Regions from separate parts of the Oceanobacter sp. ABM4_470 genome, predicted to be linked through region 1. Evidence: predicted binding sites of a transcription regulator. Region 1 holds the regulator's gene; the other holds the start of a gene.
The links. The regulator PhoB, encoded in region 1, activates phosphate uptake and scavenging genes when phosphate is short. The targets are predictions, from matches to a motif close to TGTCATANNNNTGTCANA.
Positions count from the first base shown of each region.

Region 2: the regulator PhoB is predicted to act here: its motif matches at 3,764-3,781, upstream of ACXADJ_RS18955 (bifunctional metallophosphatase/5'-nucleotidase).

Region 1 covers NZ_JBSWTR010000001.1:3,343,257-3,350,859, reverse strand. The annotation lists gene cysZ (sulfate transporter CysZ) at 1-597, shown strand, start outside; gene ACXADJ_RS14755 (response regulator) at 644-1,528, shown strand; gene phoR (phosphate regulon sensor histidine kinase PhoR) at 1,509-2,828, opposite strand; gene phoB (phosphate regulon transcriptional regulator PhoB) at 2,835-3,533, opposite strand; gene ubiA (4-hydroxybenzoate octaprenyltransferase) at 3,680-4,567, opposite strand; gene ACXADJ_RS14735 (chorismate--pyruvate lyase family protein) at 4,618-5,193, opposite strand; gene ACXADJ_RS14730 (HU family DNA-binding protein) at 5,576-5,848, shown strand; gene ACXADJ_RS14725 (DUF1415 domain-containing protein) at 5,858-6,409, shown strand; gene ACXADJ_RS14720 (HDOD domain-containing protein) at 6,463-7,603, opposite strand, start outside.
Region 2 covers NZ_JBSWTR010000002.1:504,346-511,948, reverse strand. The annotation lists gene ACXADJ_RS18975 (M6 family metalloprotease domain-containing protein) at 1-1,678, opposite strand, end outside; gene ACXADJ_RS18970 (glutaredoxin family protein) at 1,970-2,326, opposite strand; gene ACXADJ_RS18965 (disulfide bond formation protein B) at 2,562-2,687, opposite strand; gene lepB (signal peptidase I) at 2,811-3,593, opposite strand; gene ACXADJ_RS18955 (bifunctional metallophosphatase/5'-nucleotidase) at 3,857-6,013, shown strand; gene ACXADJ_RS18950 (deoxyguanosinetriphosphate triphosphohydrolase) at 6,133-7,467, opposite strand.

The sequences.
Region 1 (7,603 bases):
GTGTATTGGGCGGTGGGTTATGTCACCGGCATGGACTGGCTGCACGAAGGCTGGTGGGCCTGGCTGGCGTGGTTGATTGTGCCGGTTGCGGTGTTGCTGTCGGTGATGGTGTCGGGCTACTTCTTTTCGGCCATTTTGTTGCTGCTGGCGAGCCCGTTTTACGGCTTGCTGGCGGGCAAGATTGAAGAGCGTTACGGCATTGTCGCGCCGGAGGAGAGTCTGGCCAGCCTGATTCCCCGTACGCTTGGCCGCGAACTGGTGAAAATGGCCTATTACATGCCGCGCTATCTGCTGCTGTTTGTGATTCCCTTGTTGCTGCCGTTGCTGATTCCGGTGATGCCGTTTGTCTGGTTTGCCTTTGGTAGCTGGGTGATGTCGTTGCAATACAGTGACTACACCCTCGATAACCATCAGAAAGATTTCCGCAGCAGCCGCAAGATTGTTGCCGAGACGCGTTGGACGGCCTATGGCTTTGGTGCATCGGTATCCTTGCTGATGGCTGTGCCGGTACTCAATTGTCTGGTGCCACCGGCGGCGGTCATTGGTGCCACCATGTGGCAGATGGAGCGCGAGCAGCGTCAACCTCGTCTACGCTGAGGAATCAGGCAGGGGGACCTGCGTTTTCTGGTGCGGAGCACAAGGCATGGCCGAGTTAACCTTTCTGTTGGTAGATGATGCGGCGTTTATTCGCGATCTGGTGAAAAAAGCCGTCAAGCAAACCTACCCGAATTGCCAGTTGGTGGAAGCCATTAATGGCAAGAAAGCGGTGGCCATGCTCAATAGCCACAAGGTGGATGTGGTGCTGTGCGACTGGGAGATGCCTGAAATGTCGGGGCTGGAAGTGCTGCAATGGATGCGTTCGCAAAGCCAGCACGAAAAAACGCCGTTTATGATGATCACCAGCCGGGGCGACAAGGATCATGTGGTCAAGGCGGTGGAAGCGGGGGTGTCGGATTACATCGGCAAGCCATTTACCCGCGATGCTTTCGTCGACAAGCTGACCCGGATGGTGTTTCGGCACCTGAAAGTACGGCCGGTGAAAACCTCTGAACAGAAGGTTGCCGGGGACATGGGCGGTGCGTCGGTCTTGATGGGCGGTAGTGCCAGCCCGGCTAAACCTTCAGCGCCTGCCAAGGCTCAGCCTGCTGCCGGGTCGCCGCTGCTGGCCGGACAACCGGCTGCGGCGGCAGAGAAAAAGCCCAAGGGTGGTGGCAAGGCGATGGGACTTGCAGTGGTGCGGTTTGCGTCCGGTGGCGAAGCCAAGCTGGTGATCAAGGACATGAACCTGATTGAGCTGCTGGGGGTCTTCAAGCGCAGCGGTGAGGTGCCGGGGTTGTTGGAACAGGTGGTGATTGATATCACCGATGACCAGCAAGAGGTGATTGCACGGATTAACGGCTTTGTGCGGATGTTGCAAGCACAGGAGCCGCATCCGGATGCCGAAACCATTCAGATCCGCATCCGGATTGTCGATGACGACCCCGAAAAAATGGACGCCCTGTCGCGCTTTATTGCTCGTTGTCGCTAGTCGCGTCAGCGACGCCGTCGGTCATACGCTTCAGCGGGAACACACAGCTGAAGGTACTGCCTTTGCCTTCCTCACTTTCGATCTTCAGCTCGCCCTGGTGGTGCAGCAGCACGTGTTTGACGATGGCCAGTCCAAGACCGGTACCGCCGGTTTCAATGCTACGGCTGGGGTCGGCGCGGTAAAAACGTTCGGTCAGGCGCGGCACGTGGTGTGCGGCAATGCCAATACCGTTGTCTTTTACGCTCATACAGCCGCCATGTCGGGTTTGGCGCCATTCAATGTTGATGGAGCCACCGTCCGGGGTGTATTTCACCGCGTTGAACACCAGATTTGAGAAGGCACTGCGAATCTCGTTGTAGTTGCCGGTCAAGCGCTGCTTGTCGGCATGCACCAGATTGACCTGATGGCGACCATTGCTGAGCGCTCGGGCATCGGTTTCGATCGATTGCAGCATGGCTTCGACGTCGATGCTTTGTTCATCCTTGGCCTGGCTGGTTTCCAGCTGCGACAGCATCAGCAAATCCTTGATCAGGTTGCCCATACGGTGACTCTGGCTGTTCATCTGTTGCAGCATGCGGGCCCAGCGCGGAGGCAGCATGTCGGCGCCCATTTGCATGGTTTCGACATAGCCGGAAATCACCGTCAGTGGGGTGCGCAGTTCGTGGCTGACGTTGGCAACGAAGTCCTTGCGCATTTGTTCCAGCTGTTTCAGGCGGGTGATGTCGTGTACCAGAATCAAGCGGTCACGGCGGCCAAACAGGGTGATGTTGAACTGCAACGACAGTTGCGGGTTTACCGGCGATTTGATCACCAGCGGTTCGCGGTAGTCGGCTTGTTCAAAGTAGGATTTGAATTCCGGCGTACGGATCAGGTTGGTGATCGGCTGGCCGAGGTCGACCGGATGGCGCAAGCCCAGATAGCCTTCAGCGGCCTGATTCCAGAATTCCAGCGCCCCGGTGGAGTCGACCATCATCACGGCGTCTTTTAAGGCCGCCGTAGAGTCCTGAATACGGTTGATCACGCCTTGCAGTTGCTGCTGGTTTTTAATGCTGCGTTGCTGCAAACGCTGGGTCTGGGTAAAGACGGAGCCCCAGATCCCGAGGGTTCGGGGCAATAAGGAGCTTTGTCCATCTTCAAGCCATTGGTTAAGGCGGTAGAGCTGTAACCAGTGCCAGCCAATATAGCCAGCCAGTACGGCGCAAATGCCGATGAAGGGGTTGTCGAGGTAGTAACCCAGCGCCACGCCCATTACCAACAGGTAAAACACGCGACGCAACTCCCTGCGCCAAATTGGATTCATTGAATATCAGGCAACTTTTGTAGAGAAACGATAGCCGGTGCCACGAACGGTTTGAATCATATGTTCATGGGCTTCACCCAGCGCCTTGCGCAGTCGACGAATATGAACATCCACGGTGCGCTCTTCGACGTAAACGTTACCGCCCCAGACCTGATCAAGCAACTGTGCACGTGAATAGGCACGTTCCTGGTGGGTCATAAAGAATTGCAACAGGCGGTATTCGGTCGGGCCGATGTCGAGCGGCTTGTCGAACGAGGTCACGCGGTGGCAAACCGGGTCCAGCAGCAGGCCGCTGACTTCAATCGGTTCTTCGATACCCTGTGGGGTTGAACGGCGAAGTACGGCTTTCAGGCGCGCAACCAGTTCACGAGGGGAGAAAGGTTTGGTGATGTAATCGTCGGCACCGGCTTCCAGCCCCTGAACCTTGTTGTCTTCCTCGCCTTTGGCGGTCAGCATGATGATCGGCAACTCGGCGGTGCGATCTTCACGCTTCAGACGACGGGCAAATTCTACTCCGCTGGTGCCAGGCAGCATCCAGTCGAGCAGAATCAGGTCGGGTTTGCGGTCGATAATTTGTGCATGGGCTTCCTGAGCGTTAGCCGCTTCCATGCATTCGTAACCGGCCATTTCAAGGGCCACGGCGATCATTTCACGAATCGGTGCTTCATCGTCTACGATCAAGACGCTTTTGCCAGCTTTAGTCATAGGTTGCTCGTCACAAAATTGTCACACAATATTAATAGGCGGCTTGTATTACACTGGCCTTGTGTTACAGCGGTGTGACATTGTCAGCGACTCGTCAAAAGCCGGTCGACAGCGCCATTCGCGGGCGGCCTGGCCAAAGCCCGGGCTTAGCGCAGGGCATAGCCCGCAATCAATCCTGCCAACATCATCACGCCATACCAATGCGCCAGTCGAAACTGACGGAAACAGCCCATGCGATCGCGGCTGCGGATGTTGATGATTTGCCAGGCCATGAAGCCGCCAGCGGCCAGCCAGCAAAGCCAGTAGCTCCAGTGTAGTTGCAGTTGGCTGCCAACGGAAAACAGGCATAAGTGCGCCACGGCGTAGAGGGTGGCGATAATCGTCACATCCATGTCGCCAAACAGGATGGCGGTGCTTTTAACGCCAATCTTCAAGTCGTCATCACGGTCGACCATGGCATAGATGGTGTCGTAGCCCACCGTCCAGCTCAGTTTGGCAATAAAGATTAACCAGCAGATGGTGGTCAGTTGATTGGCTTCGGCGGCAAACGCCATCGGAATCGCCCACGAAAATGCCGCTCCCAGAAACACCTGTGGCAGGTAGGTGTGACGTTTCATAAACGGATACAGGGCCGCCAGCGCCACGCCACCAAATGACAGCCAGATGGTCAGGCTGTTGGTGAACAACACCAGTACAAACGACGTCAGACAGAGTACAGCAAAGCCGATCAGCGCCTGTTTTTCAGTCAGTCGGCCCTGGGTCAGTGGCCGGTCTTTGGTGCGTTTGACGTGGCGGTCTATTTCACGGTCGGCGTAGTCGTTGATCACACAGCCGGCGGAGCGCATCAGGAACACGCCCAGCGTGAAAATAATCAGGTTGGCCAGCGTTGGCACCCCTTCAGCGGCAATCCACAAGGCCCAAAAGGTAGGCCACAGCAGCAGATAGGAGCCCACCGGTTTGTCGAACCGTGTGATCTGAACCCATTGGTGCCAGTCTGGCCAGACTCGATCGAGGGTTTGGGTCAACGGCTTCATATCGGGGTCCTTACTGTGGTGCGGGTCGAAATCGGGTTGGCGCGCGGCCTTCAGGGCTGGCCGCTGAGCAGGTTACTGGCAAATGCCTCGCTGACCAACAGTTTGCTGGTGCCAATGTGAAACACCGAACGGCGGCACCAGGGGCTGGTGATCAGGTCTTGCAGGCGGCCGCTGGCGCTTTTGTGCTTCGGCAGGCAGCAAAACCGCATCGGCTGGCGTTGCAGCTGTGGATGGCGAAACAGGAAGCTGCCCAGTGAGCGGTTACCCAGACGGCGTACCGGGTTGCCCAATTGGCGCAAATAGCGCATCGGAATAACGGTACGTGCCTCAACCTGCAAGTCGTCATCAAGCAGCAACAGCACCTCCCGAATCCACACAGGGGCTCTGGTGGGTAAGCCCAGGTCGCGGCTTTCGATCGGACTGGCACGTCCCTGACGCTCGCTGACGAGTGTGACGCTGAACTGGCGTTGATCCATTCGGGACAGTCTCAAGGTCAGTGATCCGGTGTCGGTCAGCCAGCGCCGCTGGGATGCCGGTAATGGCAGCGCGGCGCTGCGGTGCAGGCCGCTCCACGGCGGAGCGGGTGTGAAAAAGGGGCGCGCTTGGCAGGCAATCGGGGAAATCATGGCGGCGGAGCATGCGCCAAATCACAAATACTGGCAAGAGTCGGGCTTTCTTCCATTGATTTTCGCCGATTTCGACAGTAGCTTAGGCGGCCGGTCCCAGTAACCATGCGGCTCAGGCTACAATTTGGGCAATGCTGGCTTGAAACGGCAATTTGTTTTATTCAGCCGCTGGGCGAGGATATGGTGTAGCCCTGTTGACCCGGTCAGCGTCATCGACCGGCTTTTGCCACGGGTTGATCGGTTTTGTCGGGATCAGATCCGACGGCATTTACGAGCTTTTGTGATTTCTACAGAACCTTGTGGACGGTCGGGGCTCACAGGTGTGCCTTTATTTTTAAAATCGGGTTGGTATAACCCGTATCTTTCATAGAGAGGATATTTCATGCGTAAACCAGAATTGGCAGCGGCCATTGCAGAGAAAACTGACCTGAGCAAGGAAAAAGCGTCTGAAGTGATCACTGTGATCACTGACCGCATCGCTCAGGCTCTGGCTGAAGGCGACAACGTAAGCCTGATCGGTTTCGGTACTTTCGAAGTACGTAACCGCGCTGAGCGTCAGGGTAAAAACCCACAGACTGGTGCTGCTATCACCATTCCTGCTGCCAAAGTACCTGCTTTCAAGCCAGGTAAAGGTCTGAAAGACGCTGTTCAATAAGCAACAGTGATGACAGCCGAAGCATTAACCCATCTTTGGGTTTCCCGGCTGGTGGTGGGCGAGGGACTCTGTCCTTTCGCCCATCCGGTTATGCCGCAACTGGCCATTCGGGTCAGTGACTCTTCCGATCTGAACCAGATCACCAAAGAATTCATGGATCTGTTGGCCGAAGTGGTCGATGCCGATCCCGCCGAACTTCCGACCGCCTTGTTTGTGGTACCTCATGCCTTACAGGACTTTGACGAGTACTGGAACTGGGCCATGATTTGCGACGAGTTGTTGCAGCAAATGGGCCACGAAGGGGTGATTCAGCTGGCGACCTTTCATCCGCAATATTGCTTTGAAGGCGAAGCGCCGGAAGATCCGAGCAATTTCACCAATCGTTCTCCTTACCCTATGTTGCACCTGATTCGGGAAGACGACATGGAGCAGGCTCTGGCGTCGGTAAGCCACCCGGAGCGGATTCCCGAGCGTAACCAACGCCACTTGCGGCGGATGGGCCTGGACGGCTTGCTGGAACTGATTCCCGAGCTGAAGCACTCGGACATCTTTCGTCCCTGACGGCCGTCAGGGCGTTTGAAGACAGCGCTCTGATACCGCGGATGGTCGGGCTGTCAGGAAGACAGCGCCGTGACCATATCAGCCAACTCTCCCACGTGTTCAATCAGCTCATCGGCGACTTCGTCGACGGTTTCCTGCGTTAAACCCAGTGCGTCCAGTACGTTGGGATCAAGCGCCTCGATCGGGCCGTCGCCGTAGCCACGCTGGCGCAGTGCCCGGGTGGTGACGTACAGCAGCTGGGCATAGTTGTCGTGGTCGCCACAGTAGAACGGGTTGTGTTGCTGACGAATGGCCATTACGGCCTCCGCGGGCAAATTCCACTGGCCCAGCAGCAGGCTGGCCATCTGTTCCCGGCACAGCCCCAACAAATGCCGTTCAATGTAGAAACGGTTGATGTGGGGGTTGGCTTCAATATGACGGTTGATCAGCGAAAACTGCGGCGGAAATACCTGACCTAACACCAGATAGCCAAAGTTGTGCAGCAAGCCGCACAGGTAGGCCAAGCCGCTGTCCGGCTTTTTCTTGCCCTTGATCTTGCGGGTCAATTCGCTGGCCAGTGCCGCGCCCATCACCGCTTGTTGCCAGAATGGCGTGTAGCCGTGTGGGCCTTCTCTTGGCACGCTCAGCGTGCGGCCCAGAGCAAGCCCCAGTGACAGGTTCATCACCAGATCAAACCCCAGCACTCGCAGCACGGCTTCTTCCACCGTGTTGATGTTGCCGCGTGAACGGTAGTAGGGCGAGCGGGCCCAGCTCATCACCTGGGCGGCAATCGATGGGTCGACTTCAATGGTGCGCGCCAGAGTGACGGTATCGGCGTCGGGGTCGACCCGCAATTCAATGATCTTGCGGGCGGTTTCCGGCAGCGGTGGCAGGTCGAGGGTGTCTTGCAGGCGCTGCTGAATACGCAGTGGGGTAAATTGCTCCACCGCCGCGTGGACATCTTCTTGATCGGCGCTGGTGTCGTTGTGCAGCACATCGATTTGCAGGGCGGCGGTGTAGTTGCCAATTTGTGAGCTGGCGGTCAGTGCCCGGAACTGGTCGGTTGGCATGCTCAGGTGCTGGTCGCCATGGCCGGTTTGGATAAACAGCTCGGAATACTCCAGCAAGCTGCGGTCTACCAGGCTGTCGAGTCGGGTCAGCTGCGGCAGTGCCGGAAAATCATCCAGCCCTAACTGGCGTTTCAGCTGTGCCAGT
Region 2 (7,603 bases), on a different contig from region 1:
TGTTGGCGTCCATACCGCTTTCAAAACGCACATATTGGGTTTTGTACCAGGTATGGCCAGAGGGTTCGGTTGAGAGGTCGATACCGATGGAGCCACTGGAGCCGTTGTGAACCAGTCGAATGGCAATCATATCGGTGAATTGGGAAGCAGCGATGGCACCAAACGACACCCGGTTCCAGCCCACTTCGAGCTCAACCGTGCGCGTAGCGCGAGTGACGTAGTTGGGTTGACCGGCGAGGCGTGAGTCCAGCCGAACGGTCATGGTGCCCGCGCCAGTGGCGTAGATATCCGCCCCTTCAAAGGTGGCCAGTTGGCTCAGGCTGGTAACTGGAAATTCAACGATCAAGTCGACTTCACTGGACGGGTTCCAGCTGGCGTCCCCGGTAGTCTGGTCGTAGCCCACCGAGCGGCCATTGCCCTCGGTAAAGCGTTCCAACCGCAAAGCGGTTGAGTCATCGGTCGACTGCCCGGATACCACGGCCAGCAACTCACTGCCGCTGATGTCGTAAATGCTTTGGTCGGCAATCAGCTCGTCATCGCCGTATTCCACCGAATCGACAATAAAGGATACCCCGTTGCTGCTTTGATTGGTGGTGGCCGACAACCGCTGCAAGCGGTCATTCACCCGGGTCACCAGCACACTGCTTTGCGGCAGCGACTCGTCGTAGCCGGTTTGGGTGCGATACTCGAGTAACACCCGTTCGCCATGCTGATATTCGTCCACCGGAATTTCCAATGCCACCGCTTCAGAGGAAGCACTGTCGACCTGCCACTCGGTAACACCCGTTTCAACCTGATCCGTTTGCAGGAAACCGGAGCGGTCCTTCGACCAGGCCATCATGTTGGACGGCGAATCACCCGCATCGGTAAGGCCATTCCAGCCGCCCAGACTCATCAAGCCCCAACGGTCGACGCCACTGGCCGTACCGGTGCTGGTGTACAAATCTGGCAGGCCCAACAGCAAGTGACCCAGCTCGTGGCAAATCACACCAATGGTGGCCAGATGCTGTTCGTGACGCTCGCCAAACATGACGTAGCCATTTAAAAGTACGTCGTCCAGATACAAGGCGCCGAAACTGGTTTGGTGAGCCCACACCCGGGGCCGGGTGGTCGCAGAACCCAAATAGGCATTTTCGTAGCCCGCGACAATAAAGACGATGCCCAGCTCAGCCGCCACCACAAAACCATCGCCATTGCTGTCGAAATCCGACATATCCAACAGCCCCTGGTCGTGAACCGCCATCAGCGCGTCCGTCGCCAGGCTGGCACTGCTGCCGCCGCCAACGTAAAAGCCAAAATCCGGGTGCTCGTAGTCGAGGCTGACATCAATCACCGGCTGGTCGGGCAATGCAGGTTCCATCTGCATGCTGCCGTAAGAGTTTTCACGGTAATAACTGGCAACGCTGCCGCTGCTGCCGAAGAAGCGCTCTTCAAGCTGCTGCTGGCTGTAGTTGGCCTGGATATCGGTAAAGCTGACGCGGATCACCAGCAGCTTTTGCACGGTGCTGGTGCCACTGGTTGACATGATCGACGACAATCGTGCCTGAGACGCCGTCACCGCTGCCTGACGTTGTTGCTCAACAACAGTTTCGGTACTGACTGACATGGCAGTGTCGGCAGACGACGCTTGATGAAGCAGCGCCTCTGGAGCGATGTCACCGCCAACAGCAGCAGGCAAGGTTGCCTGCGCCAGAGAACCGAACAGCGTAAGAAAGGACGCAATGGAAAAACAAAAGAATAAACGGAGAGAACGCACCAAGCGCATGGCAATAGCCTGTGAAAAGGGGGAACTCTCACAAGTCTAGTTTGCTAACAAGGGTTACGCTGGCAGTTGCAACAACACACTACGAACCTGACCAACCGTTCACCAGAAGTTACAGATGGTAACGGATAAATCTATCAAGTGTACTAGGCCCCCCTAGAGCCCTGCCCCAAAAACGAACGGGCGTTAGCTTAGGGCAGAAAAACGTCAGAAACGCTGGTTCAGAAAATCGACAATGGCTTGTGGGCTGTACAGCCATTCGGAGTCGGCCTGGCCGTCGATACGCAGGCATGGCACACGAGGCGCACCGCCGCCACAAATCAATTCGTTACGGTAGGCATCAACGCGCTCAACGTCTTTTTCCACCACCCGAAGTCCAAGCTTCTGGCAATGTCGACGTACCTGAATAGAGGCAGGACAGTGACGGGAAAAGTACAAATGCATACGTCTGGATTCGCGATCCAGCGTCGACTGGACGTGCGGCGCACGCACGACTGGCTTTACCGGAACTACGCGGTCTGCCCAATCGAATGCCATACCTTTCAGTTGACGAGCCAAATTCATAACTCAACGCCCTACCACGGAAAAACGGCCGCATTGTAGACCTGCTATTGCAAACGTCCACCCCTCGAAAGATGAAAAAATTACAACATTGCTTACGAAAAAGTGGATACATCTCAAGCACAGTGAAATTCACTAACCAAAATCACGAACCAGAAGAATTTACTTACAAAAGCACGGCGAAACGGACGTTTCGTGGTTTTAGGCATCCAATGGACGATCAAAAGATCATCAGAATTCAGGCAGAAAGGTTCAGATAGGCCACGGAGGCCAGTGCCACCAGCATCAGAATGGTCATTCCCCAGCGGGAATAGATACAAACTCTACACGGTTTTTTGGTCGACATGACGGTTCCTTGTGCCAACGAGAAAAATACGGCTACAACTCATCATAGCCAATCTTCATAGCCAATCATTGACGATTGCAGCATTTGACGGAGCCGGTAATGGCTCCGTCAAAGTGGACACTATTTCGATGAAATAAACGATCAATTAATCCAGGTATTACGATCAAACGATGGAATATCGGTGAAGTTTTCCCAGTGCATCCAGATCGCTACCGCTTTACCGACGATGTTTTCTTCCGGCACAAAGCCCCACACACGGCTATCGGCACTGTTTCCGCGATTATCGCCCATCATGAAGTAGTGGCCTTCAGGCACATCCCACTCCCCTTGCGGCCCAGTCATAACCATCATCTGGCCATTGCTGCTGGCTTCCGGGCTAACCATCCACTGGATTTTAGCGCTGTGCTCACCGAGTTTTTCCTCAGCATAGAAGTTCAGAGGGCGGTAAACCGGCTCGCCACCCAATGGCGTGGTCTCAATCTTCTTACCGTTAACGCTCAGCTGGCCATCGTGGAATTCAATATGGTCACCCGGCAGGCCGATCACCCGTTTGATGAAATAACGTGGATCTTCCGGCGGGAAGAACACCATCACGTCACCGCGCTCAGGTTCACCCACCGGGATCAGGGTAGTGCCCCAAACTGGCAGGCGCAGACCGTAGTCAAACTTGCTGACCAGAATAAAGTCGCCCTTGATCAATCCCGGCTCCATCGACGCCGACGGAATCTGAAACGGTTCGGCAATAAAGGAGCGCAGCACAAACACAATGGCCAGTACCGGGAAAAAGGATTTGCTCTGTTCAATCAGAAATGGCTCTTCAGCCTCCTGCTCGCGACGCTTGGCAAAGTAGAGCTTGTCAGCCAGCGCAACCAGGCCAGTGACAAAGGTGGCGATCATCAGGATCAGGGGAAAATCGATATTCATAAACGACAGCAGTCCGAGCCTACAGAAAAAGGGAACGGGCATTCTAGCGACAGTGACACACGCTGGCGACACCCGAACCGGTCAGACCCGTGCCAGAGCACAGAATTCCGGGCAGCTACGCAGGTTGGCCTTGAAGCACAGGTAAAGAACGCAAACAGATCGTCAATTATTGTCATCGATTGGTCACTGTTTATTAACTACACAGTCATTTACGCCGCATAGCGTGGGACACCTTTTAAAGCCCTGTAGATAGAGGAAGTCCAATGAAAGCGTTCAAAATGTCCGCTCTCTCGCTGGCGGTATTGCTGGCAGCCTGTGGTAGCGATGGCGATGACGGCAGCACCGGCACTAATGGAAGCAACGGTCTCAATGCACTGACCAGTACCGAAACCCTGGCCACTGGCAGCACCTGTACCAATGGCGGTATCACCATTCATACCGGCATCGATACCAACGCCGATGGCGTATTGGCCAGCAGCGAAATCACTGCCAGCGAAACCCTCTGCAACGGCACCAGCGACCTGTTTGAACTGCAATTGCTGCACTTTGCCGATGTTGACGGCGGCCGCGACATCGTCGGCAACGTCAAATACTTCTCGGCATTGGTCGACACTTTCCGAGGCGAATACGACAACACTGTGCTGCTGAGCTCTGGTGACAACTGGATTCCCGGCCCGGACTACAGCGTTGCAGCCGACCTCTCCGAACAGCTGGGCAATGCCGCTGCCGGTCGTGCTCACGTTGCCTTCCTGAACGAACTGGGCGTGCAGGCATCGGCCTTTGGTAACCACGAATTTGACCTCGGCACCGCCGAAGTGGCCGGTTTGCTGGCGGCTGACGGCGATTGGCAAGGTGCTCAGTTCCCGTACCTGTCTTCCAACCTGGATTTCAGTGCATCCGACCTGAGTACTCTGATTGGCGAAGACGGCACCCCGGCAGCCGATCTGGCGGGCAAGGTCGCAGCGTCTACCGTGATCCGCGTGGGTGGCGAAGTCATTGGTGTGGTTGGTGCGACTACGCCAACACTGGCAACCATTTCCTCCCCGGATGGCATCACCATCACGCCGGAAGACCACACCGACTACACCGCCCTGGCGGCCATTATCCAGCAGCAAGTCGATGCTCTGACTGACGAAGGCATCAATAAGGTGGTGTTGCTGGCCCATATGCAGCAAATCGCCATCGAAAAAACGCTGGCTCCACTGCTGAGCGGCGTCGACATCATTGTGGCTGGCGGTTCCAACACCATTCTGGCCGATAGCAATGACCGTCTGCGTGACGGCGACAGCGCTGCCGACAGCTACCCGCTGGCGTTCACCAGCAGTAGCAATGAGCCGGTTCTGGTGGTGAACACCGACGGTGACTACACCTACCTGGGTCGTCTGGTGGTGAACTTTGACGAAGACGGCGTGATCGTTGAAGAACTGCTCAACGACAGCATCAACGGTGCCTACGCGGCTGACGAACAAGGCCTGCTGGAAAATGCCATTGCCGACGCCGACATGATCGACGGCGTAGTGACCTTGTCAGATGCCCTGCAAGCCGCACTGATTGACCGCGTTGGTACCGTGTTTGGCAAAACCGACGTTTACCTGAACGGCGAGCGTGGCTCCGTGCGTACCGAAGAAACCAACCTCGGTAACCTGACCGCTGAAGCCAACCTGGTGTATGCGCAGGCAACCGACGCTTCGGTAGCGATTTCCCTCAAGAACGGTGGTGGTATTCGCGCGGCCATTGGCAGCTGCAGCTACCCGGCCGGTTCCACCAATCCGGAAGACCTGACCTGTTCAGCTCCTGCCGGTGTTGAAGGCGTCAACGAAGCCGGTGATATTTCACAGCTGGATATCGAAACCTCACTGCGCTTCAACAACAGCCTGGCGCTGATTACCGTGACGGGCGAACAACTGAAAGAGATCGTTGAACACGCCGTTGCCGGTTGGGCCGAGGGTTCTACCCCGGGTTCCTTCGGTCAGGTTGCTGGTATTCGCTACAGCTTCGACCCGACTATGGACGCTGACTCCCGCATCGTTAATCTGGTGGTACTGGACAGCAATGGCGCTGAAGCCGATGGCGATACCGTGACCATCGTTGAAAATGGTGCGCTGGATGCCACCGCGGCTACCCAAACCTTCCGCATGGTCACGCTGGGCTACCTGGGCACAGGCGGTGACGGCTATCCGTTCCCGTACACAGATGCCGCGGCAGACTTTGTTGATCTGGAAGAAGCGGGTGTTCAAAGCGGTGCTGCGACCTTTGCTGACAACGGCACCGAACAGGATGCCTTTGCAGAGTACCTGCTGGCCAACCACCCGATCGATGGCAGCAGCAACTTTGCTGACGAAGACACCGATGCCGCCAACGACAGTGTGATTCAAAACCTGTCCGTGGTTGAAAGCGACACGGTGCTGAGCAACGACTGAGCCGAGCTTCGGTAAATAAATCGTGCTTCGATAAATAAAAACCGGCGTGGCCATTTGGCTGCGCCGGTTTTTTATTTACGCTGACTGAGCGATTGAAGCACCGAAGTAGCCGTTGCGGATCACATCGTCGATGGCGGCCGATAACCGGCAAACTGCTTGGCCAGACTGGCCGCGTAGGAGTCGGTCATGCCGGAGATAAAATCCAGCGTTCGCATATAACTGTCGTACAAACTCCAGTCCGGCTGCGGGGCTGAGCCACCCATCAATTCCAGCAAGCGGGCGTTACGGAAGGTCGACCGCTTTTCCGTGGCACATTCCTTGGCTGCGGTCAGAAACGCTTCCAGCAGCGTACCAAGCGTTGAATAGGCACCAATCTCAATGGTCAGTTTGCGGCCATCCCGGAAAATACGTTCACGAGCCAATTGCTTGGCACTGGCAACCGCGTGTTTCACCGCCGTGGGGCAATGCTGAATGATGTCGCCTTCCAGTGTCCCGGCCAGTAGTGCCTGTTCGTTACGAATGAAACTGGCACTCACCGCTTGCACCATCACTTCCATGGCGTAGCCGCGCAGTACCTGCAATTTACGGCGATCGCCGTCTTCGTTGGCAATGTCTTCTGACACTTGCTCCCACTGATCCTGTAGCAAGGGAGCCAACAGGTCTTCGACTTCCTGATAGCGCAACAGCCCGACTTCGACACCGTCTTCCAGATCAATCAGGCCATAACAAATGTCGTCAGCGGCCTCGACCAAATACACCAGCGGATGTCGGCACCAGCGGTCTTCACCACGCTTGAGCAATCCCAGCGCACCCGCGACTTCCCGCAAGATAGGCAGCTCGGACTGGTAACAACCAAATTTCTTCGCCCGCCCCTGAATCACTTCCTCAACGCTCCAGGGGTATTTCAGAAACGAGCCCAGCGTGGCGTACGTCAGCCGCATGCCGCCCTTGAAGCGGTTGTATTCCACCTGAGTCACCAGTCGCAGTCCCTGGGCGTTGCCTTCAAAGGTCATCAGGTCGTGCTTCTGATGATCGCTGAGGCCCTCCAGCAAATGCTGATGTTTGTCTTCCATAAACCAGTGACGAATGGCGTCCTCGCCGCTGTGGCCGTATGGCGGATTGCCAATATCGTGGGCCAGACAAGCCGCCTGTACGACTGCCCCCAAGTCACTGGCGTCCATACCGTTCGGCAAACGCCCGGCAATGGCAGCGCCGACCATGGTACCCAGTGAACGCCCCACACAGCCCACTTCCAACGAATGGGTCAAACGGCTGTGCAAATGATCGTTTTCCGTCAGGGGATGTACCTGGGTTTTGCGGTTCAAGCGCCGGAACGCCGACGAGAAGATGATGCGGTCGTAATCCTTGTGAAAGGGCGTGCGGCCCAGGTCCAACGCCAGCCGCGCCTGGGTTTCACCGAACCGCAACGGCGATAACAACTGCGACCATTGCATGCAGGGGGTGGCACTGTCGTTCACGTTCGCTCTCCTTGTTTTGCGTTCAGCACATGATGAGCCATCACAGTACCTCACCACGCAGACCCATCACACACGTACAGCCGTTAAATATCGTTGTGCAACAGGCTGCTCA